DNA from 4 places in the Rossellomorea sp. NPDC077527 genome. Region 2 is predicted to be linked to each of the others. Evidence: predicted binding sites of a transcription regulator. Region 2 holds the regulator's gene; each other region holds the start of a gene.
The links. Region 2 encodes LexA, which represses DNA repair genes until DNA is damaged. Its sites were predicted from a motif close to CGAACATATGTTCG; they were not measured.
Positions count from the first base shown of each region.

Region 1: the regulator LexA is predicted to act here: its motif matches at 1,694-1,707, upstream of uvrB (excinuclease ABC subunit UvrB).
Region 3: the regulator LexA is predicted to act here: its motif matches at 1,266-1,279, upstream of ACIGG7_RS13360 (YhjD family protein).
Region 4: the regulator LexA is predicted to act here: its motif matches at 1,858-1,871, upstream of ACIGG7_RS05645 (Y-family DNA polymerase).

Region 1 is NZ_JBITVL010000006.1:61,431-64,644, reverse strand. It holds gene ACIGG7_RS19350 (N-acetylmuramoyl-L-alanine amidase) at 1-1,237, opposite strand, end outside; gene uvrB (excinuclease ABC subunit UvrB) at 1,830-3,214, shown strand, end outside.
Region 2 is NZ_JBITVL010000003.1:3,306-6,519, forward strand. It holds gene ACIGG7_RS10010 (DUF896 domain-containing protein) at 1-180, opposite strand, end outside; gene ACIGG7_RS10015 (YneB family resolvase-like protein) at 275-925, opposite strand; gene yneA (cell division suppressor protein YneA) at 937-1,263, opposite strand; gene lexA (transcriptional repressor LexA) at 1,421-2,041, shown strand; gene glnA (type I glutamate--ammonia ligase) at 2,319-3,214, opposite strand, start outside.
Region 3 is NZ_JBITVL010000003.1:684,977-688,190, forward strand. It holds gene ACIGG7_RS13355 (prolyl oligopeptidase family serine peptidase) at 1-1,104, opposite strand, end outside; gene ACIGG7_RS13360 (YhjD family protein) at 1,308-1,697, shown strand; gene ACIGG7_RS13365 (competence protein ComK) at 1,705-2,274, opposite strand; gene ACIGG7_RS13370 (IDEAL domain-containing protein) at 2,471-2,710, shown strand; gene ACIGG7_RS13375 (DUF421 domain-containing protein) at 2,847-3,214, shown strand, end outside.
Region 4 is NZ_JBITVL010000002.1:81,901-85,114, reverse strand. It holds gene ACIGG7_RS05660 (GRP family sugar transporter) at 1-266, shown strand, start outside; gene ACIGG7_RS05655 (glucose-1-dehydrogenase) at 279-1,064, shown strand; gene ACIGG7_RS05650 (EthD family reductase) at 1,113-1,415, opposite strand; gene ACIGG7_RS05645 (Y-family DNA polymerase) at 1,938-3,200, shown strand.

The DNA.
Region 1 (3,214 bases), on a different contig from region 2:
CATGAGCGATGATGTGATCGCGGTCCAGCGGGATATTATATTCCCTTGCCAGATGCTTTACTAATCGCGCAGATGCATGATAGAGCTGTTCGTTATACCATGCTGCCCCTTCAATGGCGATTCCTTCATGTTCGATCCCGATGCTTTTGGAGTTGAAATACCAGTTACCGGCATGCCAGGCAACATCTTTGTTGTCGATCATCTGGGTGATATCACCATCTGAAGAGCGGATGACATAGTGTGCGGAAGCCTGGGTCGTTTCCCTTTGAAACACCGTTTTTGTTAAATCATAGCTGATTTCCGTGTCGTGAAGGACGATGTATTTGATCTCCTGATTATCATATGGGCGGTTGGCTTTATCGTAGTTGCCGTAAGACCATTCATAGACTGTCCCGTCATGATCAATTTGTTTGTAGGCAGCCGGGACGTAGTGGCAGGCAAGGCCGTTCGGACAATCTGCCTTCACTTCTCCGTCGTCAGATTTTAAGTGTAAGGAGTTGATGGTTTCTTTATTAGGTTCTGTTTGTTTCGAAGTAAGTTCCAAAGAATATCCGTCTTCAGTTTGTTTTGTTACTCCTTTGTTAATCGTTTCGTACACACGATCGGCAAAATCCCTTGCTCCAGTCTCATCAGAAGTGCCACTGTATTTTGCCACTGCCCCATACCATTCATTGAGGTCCGAAGGGGTTTGTCCCACCGTTTGTTTTGCATATTTGGCAAGTAATGCGGCAGCTCCACGGATGTTCTGTTTTTTATCTTTTTTCAACGTTTCTTTTGGTAGGGATAGTAAGTCTGCTGCCGTATTTAAGGTGTGGAGATTGGGATCGGTAATGGATAGATCTGATACTCTTTCAGCCGTCATGGTTTCCTGCACGTGCGAATCTTCCTTCCCTGATAGAAACATGTGAAGGGGGTCATCCGAGTGCGCTTCTTCGAGTGTATCAAGGTCGACATTCGTCAAATGCATCAGTCCATAGCCGCCGGAAGCACTTGGCTTGCCGTCATGATGCTCCCATAAGGACATGTTATAACCGACTGAAAGCAGAATTTCGACCGGTACATTAAACTCCTGAGCGGCTTCTTGAAAGACTGACTCAAGCGCGAGCTTGTCTACCATAGCTGCCCTGGCGATTCCATGAGAAGAACTCGAAGGAGACACCGGGGATATCGCAGATCCTAATAGGAACCCTGTCATACTCAAACTGCCTGCAACTTTCATCCATTTCGACTTTTTCATACATTCCTCCTGTTGTGAAGTATTTTAGTAGAACACATAAAAAAGCTTATAGAAAAATAGACTGAATAGTCAATCAATTATTAGATATATGCCTAGATGAATATTTAGGAGGAAACTAGAATAGAGAAGATTGAATTGTGGATAAAAAGTGAATAGTGTGAATAACATCCATATCCAATACGTTATACACAGGTTTAAATCGAATACATAAGGATTGTTCACAAGAAAATTGACGAATTGTGAATAAAATCAAGGATTTTCCACAAGGGGAATTGACTTATGCACATGTTTATACACAGGTTGTGTATAGAAAAGCTCGGATTCTGTCGAAAGCGGCCGTTTTTCCACCTCGGTTGTGTCGAAAAATCTAATACACGCTGTACTAAAGTCTGATCATAAAACTTATCCACAAAATTGGGGGTAGTTGAATAAGAGGTTCGATCCTCAAAAAATAAACGAACTTTTGTTCGCTTATTGTTGGTTAATCCAGAAGGAAATGTGGTAGAATGTGTATAAAAGAATTTACAGTGCTAAAGATGGGTATAAGTAGATAAATACAAGGTAGCAGTCCTTTATTATAGGAGGTTTCACGGTGAAAGATCAATTTGAACTCAAGTCTAAATATAAACCAGAGGGTGACCAGCCCCTGGCCATAGAGAAACTTGTGCAGGGTATCAATGAAGGGAAGCACCATCAAACCCTACTCGGAGCAACTGGGACCGGAAAGACCTTCACTGTCTCCAATGTGATCCAGAAGGTTGAAAAGCCGACCCTTATCATTGCTCATAATAAAACATTGGCAGGACAGCTCTACAGTGAGTTTAAGGAGTTCTTTCCTGATAATGCCGTTGAATATTTTGTAAGTTACTATGATTACTATCAGCCAGAAGCATATGTCCCACAGACCGATACCTTCATTGAAAAGGATGCAAGCATCAATGATGAAATCGATAAATTAAGACACTCCGCCACATCGTCATTGTTCGAGAGGAAGGATGTCATCATCATCGCCAGCGTATCGTGTATTTACGGTTTGGGTAATCCGGAAGAGTATCGTGAGCTAGTCCTTTCCCTGAGAACGGGGATGGAGATCGAACGGAATCAATTGCTCCGGAAGCTTGTGGATATCCAATACGAGCGTAATGACATCGACTTCCAGCGCGGGACATTCCGTGTGCGGGGAGACGTCGTGGAGATTTTCCCTGCTTCCCGTGATGAACACTGCATGCGTGTGGAATTCTTCGGAGATGAAATCGACCGGATTCGTGAAGTGGATGCCCTAACAGGGGAAATCATGGGAGATCGTGACCATATTGCCATCTTCCCGGCTTCCCACTTCGTAACCCGTGAGGAAAAAATGCAGGTGGCCATCAAGAACATTGAGAAAGAACTGGAAGAACAGCTGGCGATCATGAAAGAAGAAAACAAACTGCTTGAGGCCCAGCGTCTTGAGCAGAGGACACGTTATGACCTTGAAATGATGAGGGAAATGGGCTTTTGCTCAGGAATCGAGAACTATTCCCGACACCTTACATTACGTCCTTCGGGATCGACGCCGTATACACTTCTGGATTATTTTCCGGATGATTTCTTGATCGTGGTAGATGAGTCCCATGTGACCCTGCCCCAAATCAGGGGGATGTTCAACGGTGACCAGGCACGTAAAAAAGTGCTCGTGGATCACGGGTTCCGCCTGCCTTCAGCCATGGACAATCGTCCCCTGCGCTTTGAGGAGTTCGAGAAGAAAACCCAGCAGCTTCTCTATGTTTCGGCGACCCCGGGACCATATGAGCTGGAGCATACCCCTGAAATGGTCGAGCAGATCATTCGACCGACGGGACTACTGGATCCTATCATCGAGGTACGTCCAATCGAAGGACAAATCGATGACCTCCTGGGTGAAATCAATGAACGGATCGAGAAAAATGAACGGGTCCTTGTCACGACATTGACGAAGAAAATGTCGGAGGATCTATC
Region 2 (3,214 bases):
ATTACCTTCCGGATCAAAGATTCTCGTATTTTCAATCGTGCCTTTCATCGATTGACGGAACGTTTCAAGGTATTCTTTCCTCAATTTAGTCTGTTCTTTAGCTTCTTGTTCTGTAAGTCCTTTTTCTTTGGACTTTTTGGCAAGTTCGTTGATTCGGTTCATTTTTGTTTTTGAAAGCATCTATAAAAACTCCTTTATTGCATAGTCAGCTAGTTCCAACAGTTGTATATTATACTACCGTCATGTTACTAGATTAAAGGAGATAAAACAAGAGTTAAGCATCTTCAAGCGAGGCCATATATTCCTTGAATCGTCTATGTACCGTTGCCTTTGAGACATCGTAGCCGAACCCCCTTAGGGTAGCTGCGATCTCAGCAAATGTCAATTCATTTTTCCTTAACCTTATAATTTCCTCGACAGGCACTTCAATGCGTTCCCTTCCATCCTGATTGCCTTTGTTTTTTAAATTTTTATGTGGTTTAAAGCCATTTCTAACAGCCCTTTGCATACCCCTTTTGATTTTCAGGTTATGAAGCTTCCTTTGATATTCCTCCACCATACTGACGATGTTTATGACCATTGAGTCGGATTCAGATAAGTGAAGTTCACCACTATGAGTCTGGCTGACAATCTTCACTTCTTCTTTTAATAAGCAGTGTATAAGGGCAATCTTCGCATTACCCCTTCCGATCCTTGTCTCGTCCTGTATGAACACAGCTTCGATCGATTGGTCTTTCACCATGTCCAAGAGTTCCAATACACCTGGACGGTCCAACTCGAATCCGCTCGCTTGGTCCTTTATGATCGCTTCGATTTCATACTGATGATCTAATGCCAATTTGACCAGTTCTTCCTCTTGACGTTCCAAGGAAGTTTCCTGCGTATTTTTCTTCGTACTTACCCTGCAGTATATTACCGCCTTCATCTTCTATCCCTCTATTCTTCATTCATGACAAGTTCATAATCTGATTGGGTGGATATGGTTGGATTTTCTATCGGCAACACAAGTGATTCTCCGGGTTTGATAGAAAAGGAGGTTAAGTCGTTTTCCTCTCCCACCCAGGCGATAAATTCTTCCACTGTCATAGAATAGTCTTCATTATACTGTTTTGCAATGGTCCAAAGAGTGTCACCATTCTTGACCGTGATACTTTGGTAGGATGGTTGGTTTGTGATATTGATTAATAAATAGACAGCGGATAAAAGAGCTAAAACAAATAATATGATTATATAAGAGAATCGAGACCAAATATGTGTTAACATATAAATTACCTCCATGCGAATGTTTGTTCTGTTTTCGATATATTCATTGTAATACGAACATCCGTTTGGTGTCAACACAAATTCGAACTTATGTTTGTATCTATTGGAAAGACATGCTATAATGGGAACATAAGATCTATAATAGAGGTGCGTGAACATGACAAAATTGTCTAAAAGACAGCAAGACATACTCCAATATATTAAAGTTTCAGTTAGAGAAAAAGGTTATCCGCCTTCCGTACGTGAAATCGGGGAAGCCGTCGGTCTTGCTTCTAGTTCCACCGTACACGGACATTTAGCCAGGCTTGAGAGCAAAGGTCTGATACGTCGCGATCCAACCAAACCAAGAGCAATTGAAATTCTGGATCTTGAAGAGGATACCATTCCTCGACAAAGAGTTGTCAATGTCCCATTAATCGGTAAGGTAACAGCCGGTCAGCCCATTACAGCAGTCGAAAACGTGGAAGAATTCTTCCCCCTCCCCGAACGGATGGCCCCTTCGGATGAACAGGTCTTCATGCTGGAAATCATGGGGGATAGTATGATAGAGGCCGGAATCCTCGACGGGGACTTTGTCATCGTACGCCAGCAGCAAACAGCCAATAATGGCGACATTGTCGTTGCCATGACAGATGAAGATGAGGCAACAGTCAAACGTTTCTTTAAAGAAAGGGACTATGTTCGACTACAGCCCGAAAATTCAACCATGGAGCCTATTATATTGAGAAATGTTTCGATTTTGGGTAAAGTGGTCGGAGTTTATCGTCAAGTGCATTAATAATCATCCCGCTACGAATTGTGCGTAGCGGGATTTTTGTTTTTTGTTAACATTTATATAGGGAATACATCTGCCAAAGGATTGAATAGGAAGTGTGGAGCATGTTCGCAGCTGCTTTATACTCAAGATCAGTATCAGGGAGTTAAGGTGTTTTATTGGTTTAACAAAGAACTAAGAGGTTGAAAATGAGACGTAGAAAGACTGGCTTCACGATGGAAAAAGTGTATAAAAACCAAAAAAACCTCGACACACAAGATGTCGAGGTTTTTTACTTCTATTAATACATTTGGATGTATTGCTCGCGCTCCCAAGGATGTACTTGTGTACGGAACATATCCCATTCGATTTCTTTTGCTTCTACGAAATGTTCGAAGATGTGTTCTCCTAGTGATTTCACGATGACTTCATTTGTCTTAAGGTTTTCAAGAGCTGCATATAATGTTGCTGGAAGATCTACGATACCTGCTTCCTCACGCTCTTTTTTGTCCATGACATAGATGTTACGGTCAATCGGTTTAGGAGCTTGCAGGTTATTCTTAACCCCATCCAATCCTGCTGCTAATAAGACAGCCATTGCAAGGTAAGGGTTTGCCGCAGGATCGACACTGCGCACTTCTACACGAGTACTCAATCCACGTGATGCAGGAATACGGATTAACGGGCTACGGTTACGTGCAGACCACGCAACATAACATGGCGCTTCATATCCTGGTACTAGTCGCTTGTATGAGTTTACAGTCGGGTTTGTGATCGCTGTAAAGTCAGTAGCATGCTTAATGATACCAGCAAGGAATTGGCGTGCTGTATCACTTAGTTGTAAGTCACCTTTTTCATCAAAGAAAGAGTTTACACCGTTTTTGAATAAGGACATATTACAGTGCATACCAGAACCATTGACACCAAATAATGGCTTCGGCATGAATGTTGCGTGTAAACCATGTTTACGTGCAATCGTTTTAACCACCAATTTAAATGTTTGAATATCGTCACAAGCTTTTAATGCATTCGCATATTTGAAATCGATCTCATGCTGACCAGGAGCTACCTCATGGTGAGATGCTTCGATTTCAAAGCCCATCTCTTCAAGTTCCAATGCGATGTCACGACGGCAGTTCTCCCCAAGATCGGTAGGAGCTAAGTCAAAGTATCCGCCGTTGTCGTTCAGTTCAAGAG
Region 3 (3,214 bases), 680 kb from region 2:
CTCTGTCGGCTTACTCATCGTAAGCAGGATGATTTGTCGATCAGAATCCAGATCGAATCCATAGACATGCTGCTGCTCCTGTAAAAGCGCAGGATAAATTGCCCCTTCAATATGTGCATAGTAAAGAACGGTATTGCCCGCATCGGAGGCTAGGAAATAAAAGCTTTCATTGTCCTTTGACCACTGTATTCCCGTTTGGGAAGATCCCTGGATAGAGTCGCTATTGAGAAAATCCCCTACGGGAACGTCCATCCCTTCTGTCAGGCAAACGGAGCGTCCCGCCTGTAGGTCATGAACCCATACCTTATTATGAGTAGCGTTCTCATATTCACGATTATGACCCGTATAGGCAAGGTGCTTTCCGTCCGGGGACCAGCTTGCTTCTCCGTAGTACCCATGCTCCCCGTTTATTTGTTGAAACACTCCTGATTCAAGGTGCAATAGGTATAAGTCGGATTGAAACGAGAAGTCCCTATTGGTTGTCTTGTCCGTCGAGATGGACAGATATTTTCCGTCCGGGGACCAGGAGTGAAGGGCGTAATCATGCTTGTCATCCGTAACTCTTCTCATTTCTTTCGTTCCTATATCCACGCATACGACCTGTGAATATGAATCATCATGGAAGCCGCGATCATCGCTTTTATATTTCATGCTTGTGGCAATAAACGGCTTTGGCTTCTTCTCTTTTTCTTCCTTGTGATCAAACGTCTCGCCTTTCTCTAAACGAATCGACAAAGCAATCTTTTCACCGCAAGGAGACCAGACAGGATTCGAGACCCCATTCGGGCAGGCCGTGACCGGCTCTGCCTCCCCTCCATCCCGGCTGATCAAGTATAGCTGATTGACACCGGACCGGTTGGAGATAAAAGCGATTCCCCCTCCATCTGGTGACCATCTTGGTGACGAGATTTTTTGTTTGCCGAAGGTCCACTGACGGGTGGACTGATTTTTCAGATCGATACTATGTAAGGTTGAAACATATTCATCTTTTTCTTCGCATAAAACAGTTTGAACGAACAAGGCCTCTTCCCCACTTGGTGAGAGCCTCGGATCTGATACTGCTTTTAATTTGTAGAGGTCTTTTATCGTCATGCCTTTTTTCATTCCGGCACCTTCCTTTCTTTCTGTTCCCTTTCTATTTCGCCATTGGAAAACCTATTCCCTTCACGGATAAAAACCTGTATTCCTCTTCATAATAGAAACAAATTCAAATTCTACAACTTTCCCTATTGAAAGTAAATTGAAATCAACGTAAAATAAAAATACGAACACATGTTCTAATCTAAGGTGAAAAGGAGTCTTTTCATATGACAAGAATCCCGGAAAATGATCGAAATATTTTGGAGCAGGCGATTTATCTGCCCATGGTACTGACGATTTTGAATCGCGACCTGCAAATCGTCGACAGCAGTCCATTTAAATTAAAGCGTCCTTATTTAGAGTTGATCGAGGAGACGATGAAGGTCATTCAAGGGGAACTCGCACACGTTAAAAAGTATATGCGAACGAATAAGATGAAAGTTGAACGGATGCAATCGGATGATGCATTCACGATGTATATGTTTCTGTATAAAGGATATGAAGAGCACCATAATTACTTTAATCCGCGCCTCAGGAACCGGGTGGAGGATTTAATGAGGCATTATTTGTACCGACGCTTTATGGAAACAAAGACTGACACAACAAAAGAAGCGTGATGTTGTCTCACGCATCAGTTTTATGGATGTGTCTATTAAGATAAAACATTTTAACATTACCCGTTTCGGACTGGACCTTCGCATTATATTTACTTTCCATCTCTGCGATTCGCTGTGTATAGGCAATACGCAAATCAGAGGTGCGGAGCATTTGATTTTCAAAGGAACTGTATGAGATGGGGACCGTGCAGGTTTCATTATTTTGGAGAAAAATCCGTGTTGATCCGTTTGTCATCCGTTCATACCCCCGGACATGGGAATGAGAGACCCAGGCACATTCCTGCTTGACTGGAGAAGATGTCGGGAATAGATAAATGGACAGATCAGGATTTACCATGATGGGGGCTTTGTAGATGATACCCGTAAGTTTTTTTGTACCTTCTTTTCTGCCCTCATATGAGCAGCCAAAGAATTCACAGCTTTTCTTCAAGATATCAAAAGGTTTAAACGGGGACACCAATACGTCATCCATTTCTATTATTTTCGTAAATGTCCTGGCACCGTACTCCATAGGCTGAAGGATCATTGTATGGGGATTCACTTCATATTCTTCTATAATTCGAGATTTTTCTCTCATTTCATCGCCTCCATTTACATTTTTCTCCAAAATAATACCACAAATTTCGAGGATTGTCTGCTATATTTTTAAAAATTCTGAAATTAGACAATCGCCACTCATAAACGAATAAAAAATTATCTGAATATTTAATTTTTTAGTTGAATTTTTAATACTTACACCATATACTAATAAAAAGAATTCAGGGGTGACGTATATGGAAAGCAAAAAGTCCTATACAGAAATGATGAAAGCCGCCGCCGCCATTAACCGGAAGAAATCCGCTGAAAGAAGCGTAATGGAAATCTATATCGATATGGTGCTGCATGAAAGCATCCTAATGACACAGAAAACCAAACTTCTAACCGACATTGATGCCGCCCTGGATACTAAAGATAAAGAATTGTTCATGAAATTAACAAAAGAATTGAATGAATTGAACATAAGCTACGGATAATCATAAAATGGCTGACTCCACTTCTGAGTCAGCCATTCCCTTTTTAATGGACGGGCCTTTCGTCCTTCTTCATGCATGACATCCTCTCGAATGGCAGAAGCTAATGGTTAACTTGAATACGATGGAGCGAAACATCATGATCTTATTTATTAAAGTTCTGGTCCTATACTTGATCACCATCACGGCCATGAGGCTGATGGGAAAATCAACAATCGTTCAAATGACCCCCTACGACCTGGTAGCCATCATCATCGTAGGTACGATCGCATCCGAGCCATTGATCTCAACCAAATTCTGGCCGACCATCACAGCCCTTGTCTTTCTTGTCGGCCTCCACGTACTCTTCTCATTCATGACATTGAGTCAATGGGGAAACCGCTTCTTTCTTGGAGAACCGACTTTGTTGATAAAGGATGGCGAAATACTGGAGGATAATCTCGAGAAATCCAAGATCTCTCTTATTCAATTAACGTCCATCCTCAGGTCCCAGGGCTACCCTAAGAT
Region 4 (3,214 bases), on a different contig from region 2:
GGCATAAACCATTTAACAAATATACGATTCGGAATATTTTAACCGGACTCATGTGGGCATCAGGGAATCTCGGACTGCTGCTTGCCCTTCCACGTATCGGGGTCGCGACAAGCTTTTCCCTTTCCCAAACGGGAATTGTCATTTCCACCCTTGGAGGTTTGTTTTTCTTAGGAGAAAAGAAATCGAAAAAGCAGATTCTCCTCGTCATAGCCGGATGTGCTCTAATCATTATCGGCGGTGTTCTATTAGGCTTCACGAAAGAATAAGGAGGAATGGATATGTATTCAGATCTGACAAATAAGGTGGTCGTTATAACCGGAGCTGCTACTGGTATAGGAAAGGCGATCGCGAAACGGTTCGCCGGGGAAGGCTGCAAAGTGGTCATTAATTACTTCAAAGAAGAAGAGAATCCTCAAGAACTAGTAAAAGAAATCGAGAAAGACGGGGGAACGGCCTCCATCATTCAGGGGGATGTGTCAAAAGAAGAGGACGTCCAGGGCTTTGTCAGCTTTGCACATGACACATACGGAAGTCTGGATATCTATGTGAATAATGCAGGTATCGAAAATGAAGTCCCGTCTGAAAACCTCTCGATTGAAGATTGGCAAAAGGTCATCAATACGAACCTGACCGGTACATTCCTTGGATGCCGTGAAGCGGCAAAATACATGCTCGAGCATCATATCAAGGGATCAATCATCAATGTTTCTTCCGTACATGAAATCATTCCCTGGCCTCATTTTGCCCACTATGCCGCCAGTAAGGGTGGGGTCAAATTATTAATGGAGAGCCTGGCATTAGAATTCGCCCCCGATGGGATCAGGGTGAATAATATCGCTCCCGGTGCCATCGATACACCGATCAATGCAGAGAAATTTTCCGATCCGGAGAAGAAAAAGGGAGTGGAGAAACTCATCCCTCTCGGTTATATCGGAGAACCCGAACAGGTTGCCTCCTGCGCGGCTTTCCTTGCATCTGATCAAGCGAGCTACGTTACGGGAACCACTCTCATCGCCGATGGTGGCATGACGAAATACCCTGGATTCCAGGCTGGAAAAGGGTAATCAATAAAAGCCGAAATCATGATTGATTTCGGCTTTTTTCGCTGTGTTTCAATCTACTATGGTGATGATTGGCGGTTTTTCTAAATATTTCATAAAGTTTGGAACGTCATCCTCTACGGCCTTCCACTGTTCGGAAGCGAACGCTTCTTTCATGTCCCTTTTATTCTCAAATTCTATTTCCGTTATTAAGTATAGGGCTAAATCGGTATTTTGATTTGAGAGAACCCGCTGTACCTTTGCGCTTTTTACATTGGGCACCTTTTCTACTTTCGGCATATGGGTATTGAAGTAATACTCCTCGAACTTTTCCTGATCTTTTGGCTTTTCATACATCACAATCACTTTCGCCATCAAAACCCCTCCTTGTCCTCGCAATTACATTCAATTGAATTTTAGCAATTATAGGAAAATGAGACTATTCAATTCATAACAAAAATATCGACAGGATTTGACTTTGGGGTGTGTTTTTCATGCATGTCGGGCCTACCCGAGCCGCCTCCGCTTTTCTATGTCCAGCTCCGGCGGCTAGAGGCTCGAGGTCATAAGTCAAACCAGCCAAAAAGGTAAAAAGCGCCTTTCCGACTGGTTCGCCTTATGCTTGTCGCCTCTGAACGAGCCGCCTCCGCTTTTCTATGTCCAGCTCCAGGGCTTAGAGGCTCGAGGTCATAAGTCAAACCTGCCAAAAAGGCAAAGAACGCCTTTCCGGCAGGTTCGTCTTATGCTTGTCGCCTCTGGGCAAAGCCCTTCCGCTTTTCTTATTATTCTCTCCGTTTCCAGTAATTTAAGTTGAAAGGGAACGTATATTCGTATAGAATCATAACTATACTATATAAGAACGTTTGTTCTATTTTAGGTAAAATGGAGGACGAAGATATGACTGTCGATTACAGTGTGCTACCACACCACAAGATTTTGTGCATCGATATGAAGAGCTTTTATGCTAGCTGTTCGGCTGTCATGGAGGGGCTGGATCCCCTTGAATGTCACTTGGCTGTAGTGGGGGATAGAAGCCGGCAGGGAAGCATTGTACTGGCTGCCTCGCCCAGGATGAAGAAGGACTTTGGTATCAAAACAGGTTCGCGGATGTTTGAAATTCCGAACGACCCCAGAATCCGGCTTGTAGAGCCGAAAATGGCGACATATGTACGGATTTCAACAGAGCTTACCCGTCTGTTTCATCGCTATGTACCGAAGGACGCCATTCATACGTACAGCGTAGATGAAAGCTTCATACAGATTGATGGGGCGACGGATCTCTGGGGAGATGCGACCACCATCGCCCGCAAGATCAAAGATGATATGGAAAGGGAGTTTCAACTCCCGTGCGCCATCGGCATTGGACCCAATATGCTCCTGTCTAAGCTGTGTCTGGATCTTGAAGCAAAGAAAAAGGGGATTGCCGAGTGGACATATGAAGATGTTCCGGAAAAGCTGTGGCCCCTGTCGCCGCTGAGTGAGATGTGGGGGATAGGCGGACGCCTCGAGAAGACCCTCAATCGCATGGGCATCTTTTCTGTCGGACAATTGGCGAAGTATGATCTCGAGAAGCTTGAGGCAAAGTTCGGTGTGATGGGAAATCAGCTTTATTATCATGCATGGGGAGTGGACCTGTCTGAAATTGGGGCACCGATCATGGATGGGCAGGTCAGCTTCGGCAAGGGGCAGATCCTCCTCAGGGATTATAAGGAGAAAAAGGAAATCAAACGCGTCATTTTGGAGATGTGCGAAGAAGTCGCGAGACGCGCCCGGACCCATCGTAAGGCGGGAAGGACTGTAAGTTTTGGGATCGGCTACAGCCGCGAAGAATTCGGAGGTGGGTTCCACCGGTCACGGACGATAGAGGAACCGACCAATATCACCATGGATCTGTACCGTGTGTGTCTCGAACTATTCGAAGAGAACTACAATGGAAAAACCGTCCGGAAAATCAACATTACTCTTTCGAATATAGTGGAGGATGGAGCGATGCAGGTGTCCCTTTTTGAACCTGACCGTTGGGAAAAACGGGAACTTGGGTATGTGGTGGACCGCATCCGAAATAGATATGGATCAGGGGCCCTGCTCCGGGCTGTATCCTACACGGAAGCGGGAACAGCAAGGCATCGTGCCCGCCTGGTGGGTGGACATAAATCGTAACGCATAGGAGGTGA